One region of the Acerihabitans sp. genome, then DNA from elsewhere that is predicted to be linked to it. Evidence: riboswitches for the same ligand, from Rfam matches in the RefSeq annotation. Region 1 holds a riboswitch; the other holds the start of a gene.
The links. Region 1 has a riboswitch for cobalamin ahead of btuB (TonB-dependent vitamin B12 receptor BtuB). Riboswitches for the same ligand answer to the same signal wherever they lie in the genome.
Positions count from the first base shown of each region.

Region 2: linked by a shared signal. The riboswitch ahead of VGC33_RS03780 (cobyrinic acid a,c-diamide synthase CobB) and the one ahead of btuB (TonB-dependent vitamin B12 receptor BtuB) in region 1 are both predicted to bind cobalamin.

Region 1 covers NZ_DASWOM010000107.1:75,918-80,682, reverse strand. The annotation lists gene murI (glutamate racemase) at 75-938, opposite strand; gene btuB (TonB-dependent vitamin B12 receptor BtuB) at 883-2,763, opposite strand; cobalamin riboswitch at 2,834-3,023, opposite strand; gene trmA (tRNA (uridine(54)-C5)-methyltransferase TrmA) at 3,156-4,262, shown strand; gene VGC33_RS18070 (MFS transporter) at 4,546-4,765, shown strand, end outside.
Region 2 covers NZ_DASWOM010000018.1:56,261-61,025, forward strand. The annotation lists gene VGC33_RS03770 (MIP/aquaporin family protein) at 166-990, shown strand; gene pocR (transcriptional regulator PocR) at 1,215-2,150, shown strand; cobalamin riboswitch at 2,469-2,651, shown strand; gene VGC33_RS03780 (cobyrinic acid a,c-diamide synthase CobB) at 2,777-4,141, shown strand; gene cbiB (adenosylcobinamide-phosphate synthase CbiB) at 4,138-4,765, shown strand, end outside.

The DNA of each region.
Region 1 (4,765 bases):
AGGGACTTTCCCCAGCCTGACAAGCACTTATTTCACTTATTTTACTGACCGCTGAATTATCACACAACCGCTCATTACATCGGCAATTTTTCCAGCGAAGCGAAGCCATATCGCTGTAATACCGGCACCAGCTCCATGGCCTGCGGTGATGCCACCAGGCAATAGGCCTGGCTCACTTCAGTTGAGAAATCGCCATCTACCTCATGGGCGATAAGCCAGGCGGCGCGTTTGGCAATCGCCGAACCGGAATCCACCAGGCGGGTACCGTCCGGCAACACCGCTTTTAGCTCGTCGGCTAATAAAGGGAAATGCGTACAGCCCAATACCACCGTATCGGGCGGCTCGGCAAGTCTTAACCAGGGGCGCAGAATTTTTTGCAGCACCGCCAGCGCAATAGTTTCGCCATGGAGCTTGGCTTCCGCCAGTTCAACCAGCTCGGCGGATCCCAGCGTAATGATATGACAATCTCCGGCGAATTTAGCAATCAGCTCATGAGTATAGCTGCGGTGAACGGTGGCCTGGGTGGCCAGCAGCCCCACGATACCGTTGCGGGTTAGCTTGGCGGCCGGTTTTATCGCCGGCACCACGCCGACAATGGGACACTCGAACCGTGCGCGCAGGGCCGGCAGTGAAATGGTGCTGGCGGTATTGCAGGCGACAATGACCATATCAAGCACATGCAGACGCTGCACCGCGGCGACGATATCCACCACCCGCTGGACGATAAAGTCTTCCGGCTTATCGCCATATGGAAAAGCTTCGTTGTCGAACACATAGATATAATGCGGGTCCGGCAGCAATTGCCGCACCTCATCATAAATGGATAGACCGCCCACGCCGGAATCAAAAATCAGGATCGTGGGCCGTTTGGTGCTGCTACCGTCAGAAGGAATAGGTTCCGGTGAGATAAAATTCTCGCCCTGCGGTCTGGTAGCCATAAGCCGTCTCATACTCTTTGTCGAACAGATTGGCTATTCTACCACGAACCGTTAGATGGGGGGTTAGCGGATACGAGGCGGCAATGTCCCACAGGCTGACGCCGCCCAGCCTTACCCGGTCGTTGGTATTGTAGTTGGTATCGTAACGCTCGCCCAGGTAGCGGTAGTTGAGCGACCAGTCAATATCGGCCACCTGCCAGTCGAGTTGATACTTCACCTGTTGCTTGGCGCGCCGCGCCAATACCTGATTGGTGGTGGCGTCGCGGGGATCGAGATACTCAAGCGTTAGCTGGTGCTGCAATGGTCCGGTATAGACCGAGCCGGTCCATTCCACACCTTTGATTCGCGCTTTGCCGATATTTTTATAACTTTCGTCGAAGGAGTCATAATCAATAAGATTATCGATATCATTGCGATACGCCGAAACACGCCAGCTCAGCGCACCGGTCAATCCTTCCACGCCGCCTTCCCATTGCTTGCTCTGTTCGGGGTTTAAATCCTTATTGCCGCCATAACCGCTATAGAGCTGACTCAGGTTGGGCGCCTTGTAGGCGGTTCCGTAGGAGCCGATTAATCTATAGCCTTCAATAAACTCCCAGGCGGCGCTGGTTTGCCAGGTACCGTGCCAGCCAAACTGGGAGTTATCGTCGCCGCGCACCGCCCCTTCAAGCGTCACCGGCCCCACCAGTTGCGACGTGGTGGCATAAATCCCGGTATTGCGTTGCTCATAGCCGTCGGTAAGGTAACCGGTACCCGGGGCGGTGGTTTGTTTTTGCCAGTCCACACCGGCGCCGGCGGTGCCGTGGCCGACCTGTAAGGTATTATTCCATTGCACATTATACTGTTTGGAGTCGTCGAGGGTGGCGGAGGCGGAATAGGGACCGTATTTAGGATCGTAATTGTAATCTTGCGTATGGTTATAGTTAAAGGAAAGCTGAGAGGCGTAAATCCCTTCCTGGTATCGCATCCCGGTATCGTAAGTGCGGCTATAGAGTTTGCGGGTATCCGGCAGCGCATCATAATGGTCAGGATCGGTATAGGCGTAGCTGCCGTCATAGCCGGTGCGGTTGTCGTAACCGTAGGCGCGGGCAAAGCCGCTGAACTGCTGGTTAAAGGCATGATCCAGGGAAGCAAACAATGTTCTGCTGATAAAACCGTCGCGATCCGGCTGCGCGGGGTCGCCATAGTTATCCGGCAGATTGGCGCGCACATCAAGACCATGGGTATAGGTGTAATTGCCCGCAACGGTGGCGGTGGTGTTCTCCCCGAGCTTTTGCCGGGTGGCGCCGTCATAAGTTTGATAACCATGGGATCCCATGCCGGCACTCAGGGTGGTGCCCGGCTGCTCGCGGGTAGTGATGATATTGACCACGCCGCCGATGGCGTCCGACCCATAGACCGCCGAGCGTGGCCCGCGGATATATTCGATGCGCTGCACCAGGGAAATGGGGATCTGGCTGAGATCGGACGAACCGGAGATGCCGGCCTGGTTCATCCTGATGCCGTCGATTAAAACCAGGGCATGGCTGGAATTGGTGCCGCGGATAAAAAGCGAGCTTTGTTGCCCCAATCCGCCGTATTGGGCAATATCAACGCCCGGCAGGCGGCTTAGCGCTTCGGCCACCGATTTGATTTGACCGCGTTCAATATCGTCGCGGGTCACCACGCTGGTAGGCGCCAGCACGGTAGAAATGGGCTGGGGGAAACGGTTAGCGGAAACGACCATAGCGTCCGCGGACTGATCCTGTGCGCCATTAGCTTGCGCCCATCCGGAAAATGCAGTGACGCACAGCGCCAGCAGCACGGTATTGTTAGTCTTAGGCATTGCCATAGCATCCAAATGATAAAATAGGATGCCGCAGGTTCCATATTTGATGGCTCGCGACAAACATGGATATTGCGACGAAATACCGGCAGGTTTTCGGGCTCGGGATGCGTTATATCACGCCAGGCGACGACTTCCCGTCATTAAAGACAGTGTCTGCTTGCGCAATCGCCCTAGGGTCCCCTTACCGCTGCGCGTCAGCTCCAGCTTTTCACTGGATTCCCTTTTAACTTACGAAGACCGGACAAGCATCCTACAATCAGACAGATAAGTATGTCTATAGCACTAATAATCAAACTATTTATAAGCGCAACAACACTGGACATCACCGGTTTATCCCCTACAATCCCCCACAAAGTGGTAAAAATAACGGATATTAGCGAGAGATCATCATGACCGACGAGACGTTGCCCATCAGCGTGTATCAAAACCAACTGGCGGAAAAAGCCGCCCGACTGAACGCGCTGATGACGGCGTTTCAGGCGCCCGAGGCGGAAATATTCCGCTCGCCGGCTGAACACTACCGGATGCGCGCCGAATTCCGCGTCTGGCATGATGAGCAGGATCTGTATCATATTATGTTTGATCAGCAGACCAAGGAACGGATCCGCATCGATCATTTCGCCGCCGGCGGCGAACTGATGAACAGGCTGATGGTTGCCGTTATGGACGCGTTGCGTCCTTCGCCGGTTTTGAGGCGCAAGCTGTTCCAGCTTGATTATCTCACCACCCTGAGCGGCGAGGCGGTGGTTACCCTGATTTATCATCGTCCGCTGGATGACGAATGGCGCGAGCACGCGGGCGAGCTGCGCGACCGCCTGCGGACGGAGGGATTTGCGGTCAACCTGATTGGCCGCGCCAGTAAAACCAAAATTTGCCTGGACCGCGATTACGCCGATGAACGCCTGCCGGTGGCCGGACGGGACATCATTTACCGCCAGATAGAAAACAGCTTTACCCAGCCCAACGCCGCCGTGAATATCCAGATGCTGGAATGGGCGATTTCGGCCACTGAACGGGCGCAAGGAGACCTACTGGAGCTGTATTGCGGCAACGGCAACTTTTCCCTGGCGCTGGCGCGCAACTTTAACCGGGTGCTGGCCACGGAAATCGCCAAACCCTCGGTGGCGGCCGCGCAGTTTAATATTGCCGTCAATCACATCAACAACGTGCAGATTATCCGCATGTCGGCTGAGGAATTTACCCAGGCAATGCGGGGCGCGCGGGAGTTTACCCGGCTGAAGGATATCGACCTGGCAAGCTATCGCTGTGAAACCATTTTTGTCGATCCGCCGCGCAGCGGGCTGGATGACGCCACGGTGAAACTGGTGCAGGCTTATCCGCGCATCCTGTATATTTCCTGCAATCCCGAGTCATTGTGCCGCAATCTGGAAACGCTCGTCCAAACCCACACCATTGAGCGGCTGGCCCTGTTCGATCAGTTTCCCTATACACGCCATATGGAGTGCGGCGTGCTGTTAACGGCCAAAATGTCATAGCAGCCGGCCCGCGCCCAGGGCCCTTCCACCTCCAGCCATCGACCCAACGGGTCGTCATTCCCGGGGCATGTGATACTTCATATACCCTTATCAAGCATAGCGACGATCGTTGCGATTTCACTTTGCCGTTACCTTCATTTCCACCCCGCCCATTCCTGTCATAAAAGATTTTTTTTCGGCGTGATCGATATGTGACGGGCATCATATCAAAAATTTTGAGTAAATTTAAAATACGCCTCCACATAAAATAAAATTGCGTTTTGTTTTTTCAATGGGGTGAATAATGGCTCGGACTAATTATCGGTGGGTGATATGCGCATTGCTCTTTTTTGGTACTACAATCAATTATTTAGACCGGCAGGTGTTGAGTCTGCTACAGCCATCGTTAGCCAAGGAATTTAGCTGGAGTAACAGCGATTACGCAAATATAGCGGCGGTATTTCAATTTACTTATGCAATCGGGATGATTTTCGCCGGGCGGTTTGTTGATTTTACCGGCACTA
Region 2 (4,765 bases), on a different contig from region 1:
GGTTGATAAAGTGCTTTGCTAAATAATAGCCATGCATATAGCGTATAGCCATACACGTGTTCCGCTCATTAATAATTTCGTTAAAAATAGACCAAAAGCCAGTCGGCAGCCATGCGGATTCACGTTGATAAATATTTCATATCGACGACATACAGGAAAATTACGATGAGCGACACTCTACGATCGGTGAAAGGGCAATGTGTTGCCGAGTTGCTGGGTACCGGGCTGTTTATGTTCTTCGGCACCAGCGTGCTGTGCGCCGCCAAGCTCGCCGGCGCCAGCTTCGGCCTGTGGGAAATTTGCGTGGTATGGGGGTTGGGCATTGCGCTGGCGGTATATCTTACCGCGGGCATTTCCGGCGCCCATCTTAATCCGGCGGTGACGATCGCCCTGTGGCTGCTGGCCAATTTCGAGGGCAGGAAAGTGCTGCCCTACATTCTGGCCCAACTGGCGGGGGCCTTTTGCGGCGCGGCGCTGACCTACCTGCTGTACCACAATATGTTCGACATCTACGAGCAGGCCCATCAGATGGTGCGCGGCAGCCAGGACAGCCTGTTTTTGGCCAGCATCTTCTCCACCTATCCGGCAAGCGCCATCAGCGTCGGCCTGGCCGCGCTGGTGGAGCTCGTCATTACCTCCATACTGATGGGGCTTATCATGGCGCTGACCGACGACGGCAACGGCGTGCCAAAAGGCCCGCTGGCGCCTTTGCTGATCGGGGTTCTGGTGGCGGTGATCGGCGCTTCCACCGCGCCGCTGACCGGGTTCGCCATGAATCCGGCGCGTGATTTCGGTCCCAAGCTGTTCACCTTTTTCGCCGGCTGGGGTAACGTGGCGATGACCGGGGGCAGGGATATCCCTTATTTTATCGTGCCGATCCTGGCGCCCATCGCCGGAGCCATCATGGGCGCGGCGGTGTACCGCTTCCTGATTGCGCGTCATTTGCCCGGCAATATCAAACAGGATGCCGCGGCACAACCGCCGCAATAATCCTGTACGGCCGGGATCCGCGTCTGCGGGCCGGGTTCCGGTACAATCCTATATTTGTGTCATAGAGCACGGTTTTGAATAAGCGATAAATGATTTAATCCCAAACAGCTTTAAAATATAGCGTTGTAATCGCGGCATCTCCCATTCCGACGTCACGGCCAGTCGAAATATCTCTTTTTTGTTACTGGTTTATTAAAAATAAGTAAAGCGCGAGAGGGGAAATTATGAATTCCGGTAGTTTCATGGATTCAGAACTGATAAATAAAATCGCGCATGATTTCGCTAATGCCACCAACCTGGCGGTTGTGGTGGTGAATATACACGGTGAGGAAGTCTCGGATTTATATCACTTCACCCCGTTTTGCCAATCATTGCGCCAGGATCCGGAAATGGGCCGGCGTTGCCGCATGAGCGATCGCTGCGGCGGACTGGAAGCCTCCAAATCCAACCAGCCCTGTATCTACCGGTGCCACGCCGGATTGACCGATTTTTCCATTCCCCTGGTGATAGGCGGTCATTTAGTCGGTTTTGTGCTGTGCGGCCAGGTGCGGATCAAAGACACCGTCAAGCTTCCCGAAATGCAGGAAAGCAGCTCTTTCACCTGGCGACAAAATGGCCAGCTGGCCGAGCATTTCGAGAATATCCCGATTATCGATTATGACCGGCTGCTGTCTTCCGCCGACCTGCTGAAAATCATCGTCGATAACTACCTCAAACAACAGCTTGATTTTGTTGTGATTAAGGAGCACCAGCCGGCCAGCGCCGAGCGCCGCGCGGCGATCCCAAGCCAGCACGACAGTAAAATGAAAAAAGTGCTGCGTTACATCGACAGCCACTATTCCGAGGATTTGCGCCTGGAGGACGTGGCGGCCATGGTTTATCTCAGCCCCTATTATTTCAGCAAATTATTCAAGAAATACCAGGGCATCGGCTTTAATGCCTATGTTAACCAACAGCGTATGGACAGCGCGCGCCAGATGCTGGAGCAAAGCGACTGGTCCATCGCCGTCATCGCGCGCAATCTCGGCTTTTCCCAGACCAGTTATTTTTGCAAGGTATTTCGCCAGGCCTATCGCATTACCCCCCAGGCCTATCGTGAGCAGCGCCTGATGTCGCAAAATAACCCGCCGGCGGGAAATATCGCCTTGCCGCGTAATTAATCACTTTCCCCGCCGCTGGTTTAATTCTCCTGACGTTATTGTTTTGTTTTCCGGCGATCCGGATCTCATTTTCAAAATTTACTCAACGCTATTTAATGCTATTGTCACCTGCCGCCAAAAATGGCTTTCAATCGAGACGCGCCACGGCATGGCTAATTTTCGATAACTAAAAAGTGTTATCCCCAGACAATAAATTTTAATTAAATAACCCCCGGTGAACATTTTTTTTGATCCAATCCGGGGTATATTTTCCCCAGATACTTTAGATTAACGATAACAGGGTCGCCGCCGGTAAATGTTTTTACTTGCCGCGCGGCGCACATGCCAATGTTACCAGGTTAAACGCGCCGCAAGGCCGTCAGGGAAGGAGGTGCGAATCCTCCGCAGCCCCCGCTGCTGTAATGCCGACAAATCCGGCGTCACCACTGATCGCACGCGATTGGGAAGGGCCGGAGGAGAATGACGCAAAGCCAGAAGACCTGCCTGATAACAAGAGCCTGACCGGCTCGGTAACAACTCCTTCGGTGGGAAGCGGGTTGTCCTAACGACTGCGTCGGGATAGCGCCATTCCGCCGCCGTTGCTTATGACAATCCCGCTCGGCCCGCCCAGGCATAACGGGATGCGGATGAAAGCGATTCTGATAGGCGGCGCGCAAAGCGGGACCGGGAAAACATTGCTGACGCTCGGCCTGCTGCGGGCGCTGGCCAGGCGCGGCCACAGGGTCCAGCCGTTCAAATGCGGGCCGGATTATATCGATACCGGTTGGCATCAGGCGGTCAGCGGCGTGGCGTCGCCCAACCTGGATGCCTATATGCTGGCGCCGGATACCCTGAGCGGATTGTTTACCCGCCATATGCAGGGCAGCGATGTGGGCATCATCGAAGGCGTCATGGGGCTATATGACGGCCTGGGCAGCGACGGCGGCGAATGCAGCAGCGCCGCGCTCGCCAAACAGCTGGGCGTGCCGGTGGTGCTTATCATCGACGGCAAGGCGGTGTCCACCTCGGCCGCGGCCACCGTGCTGGGTTTTCAACTGTTTGATCCCGCCGTCAATATCGCCGGCATTATCGTTAACCGCGTGTCCACCCCCAATCATTTCAACCTGATTAAAACCGCCATTACCCGTTACTGCGACCTGCCGGTGCTGGGGTATCTTCCGCCGTTGCCGGACTGGGAGCTGCCGTCCCGACATCTGGGCCTGGTACCGGCGCAGGAAAGCCGCCGCCTGGACGCGCAGTGGGATCAGCTGGCGCACTGCGTGGAACAGCATATCGATATCGACCTACTGCTCCGGCTCGCCGACTGCCAGCCCGCGCCCGGCCGTTTGCCCGCGCCGCCCGCCGCCGCGCGCTATCAGCAGCTGACCCTGGCGCTGGCCGAGGACGAGGCGTTCCATTTTTACTACCCGGATAATCTACAGCTGCTGCGCGATATCGGCGTGCGCATTGTGCCGTTCAGCCCGCTGCGCGACCGGGAATTGCCGGACTGCCAGATGATCTATCTCGGCGGTGGTTTTCCGGAGGTCTTCGCCGACCGGCTGGCGGCCAACGGGATGATGCGAGCGGCGCTGCGGCGCGCCGGTTTGCGCGGGGTGGCCATTTACGCCGAATGCGGCGGCCTGATGTACCTGGGCGCCTCCCTGGAGGACCAGAACGGCCAAGCCTTCCCGATGGTCGGCCTGCTGCGCGGCGTCAGCCGCATGAGCGAGGGGCTTAAACGGTTCGGTTACTGCGAGGGCCGGGCGCTTGGCGATAATCTGCTGACGGTAAAAGGAGAAACGTTACGTGGTCACGAATTTCACCATTCCGAATTCTTTACCGATGAACCGCCGCTGTTCACCCTCAGCAAACGCGGCGCAGACGGCGAAGTAAAACGATGGCCGGGCGGTTATGGCGGCGAGACGCTGCTCGCCAGCTATCTGCATGTGCATTTTTACCAGCGCCCGGCCTTGCTGCGGCGCTGGCTGGACAAAGGGTGCGCGCTGCTATGACCGCCCTGACCGCGTTTATCGCCGGATATCTGCTGGATCTCTGGCTTGGCGATCCGCCGAACTGGCCGCACCCGGTGCGCTGGATAGGCCATGCCATCGCCGGCTTGCAGCGGGTCATCCGCCGTTTTTGCCGTAGCCGCCGGTCGCTGTATATCGGCGGCGGCGTGCTGTGGCTGCTGGTGGTGGGCGGCAGCGGCGGGCTGACCTGGGCTTTGCTGCGCCTGCTGTCCGGTTATCCCGTCCTGGCGTGGCTGGCCACCGCCTGGCTGACCTACACCCTGCTGGCGACCCGTGGTCTGCGCGATGCCGCCATGGCGGTCTATCACGCGCTGTTCACCGACGATCTGGCGGAGTCCCGCCGGCAGCTGTCCTATATCGTCGGACGCGATACCCGCAACCTGACGCGGCCGCAAATCATGCGCGCGGTGGTGGAAACCGTGGCGGAGAACAGCGTCGACGGCGTCATCGCGCCGCTGTTCTGGCTGTCGATCGGCGGCGTGCCGCTGGCCATGGCGTATAAAGCGGTCAATACCCTCGATTCCATGGTGGGCTACCGGACGCCGCAATATGAGGCCATCGGCTGCGTGTCGGCGCGCATGGACGACGCGGCCAACTGGCTGCCGG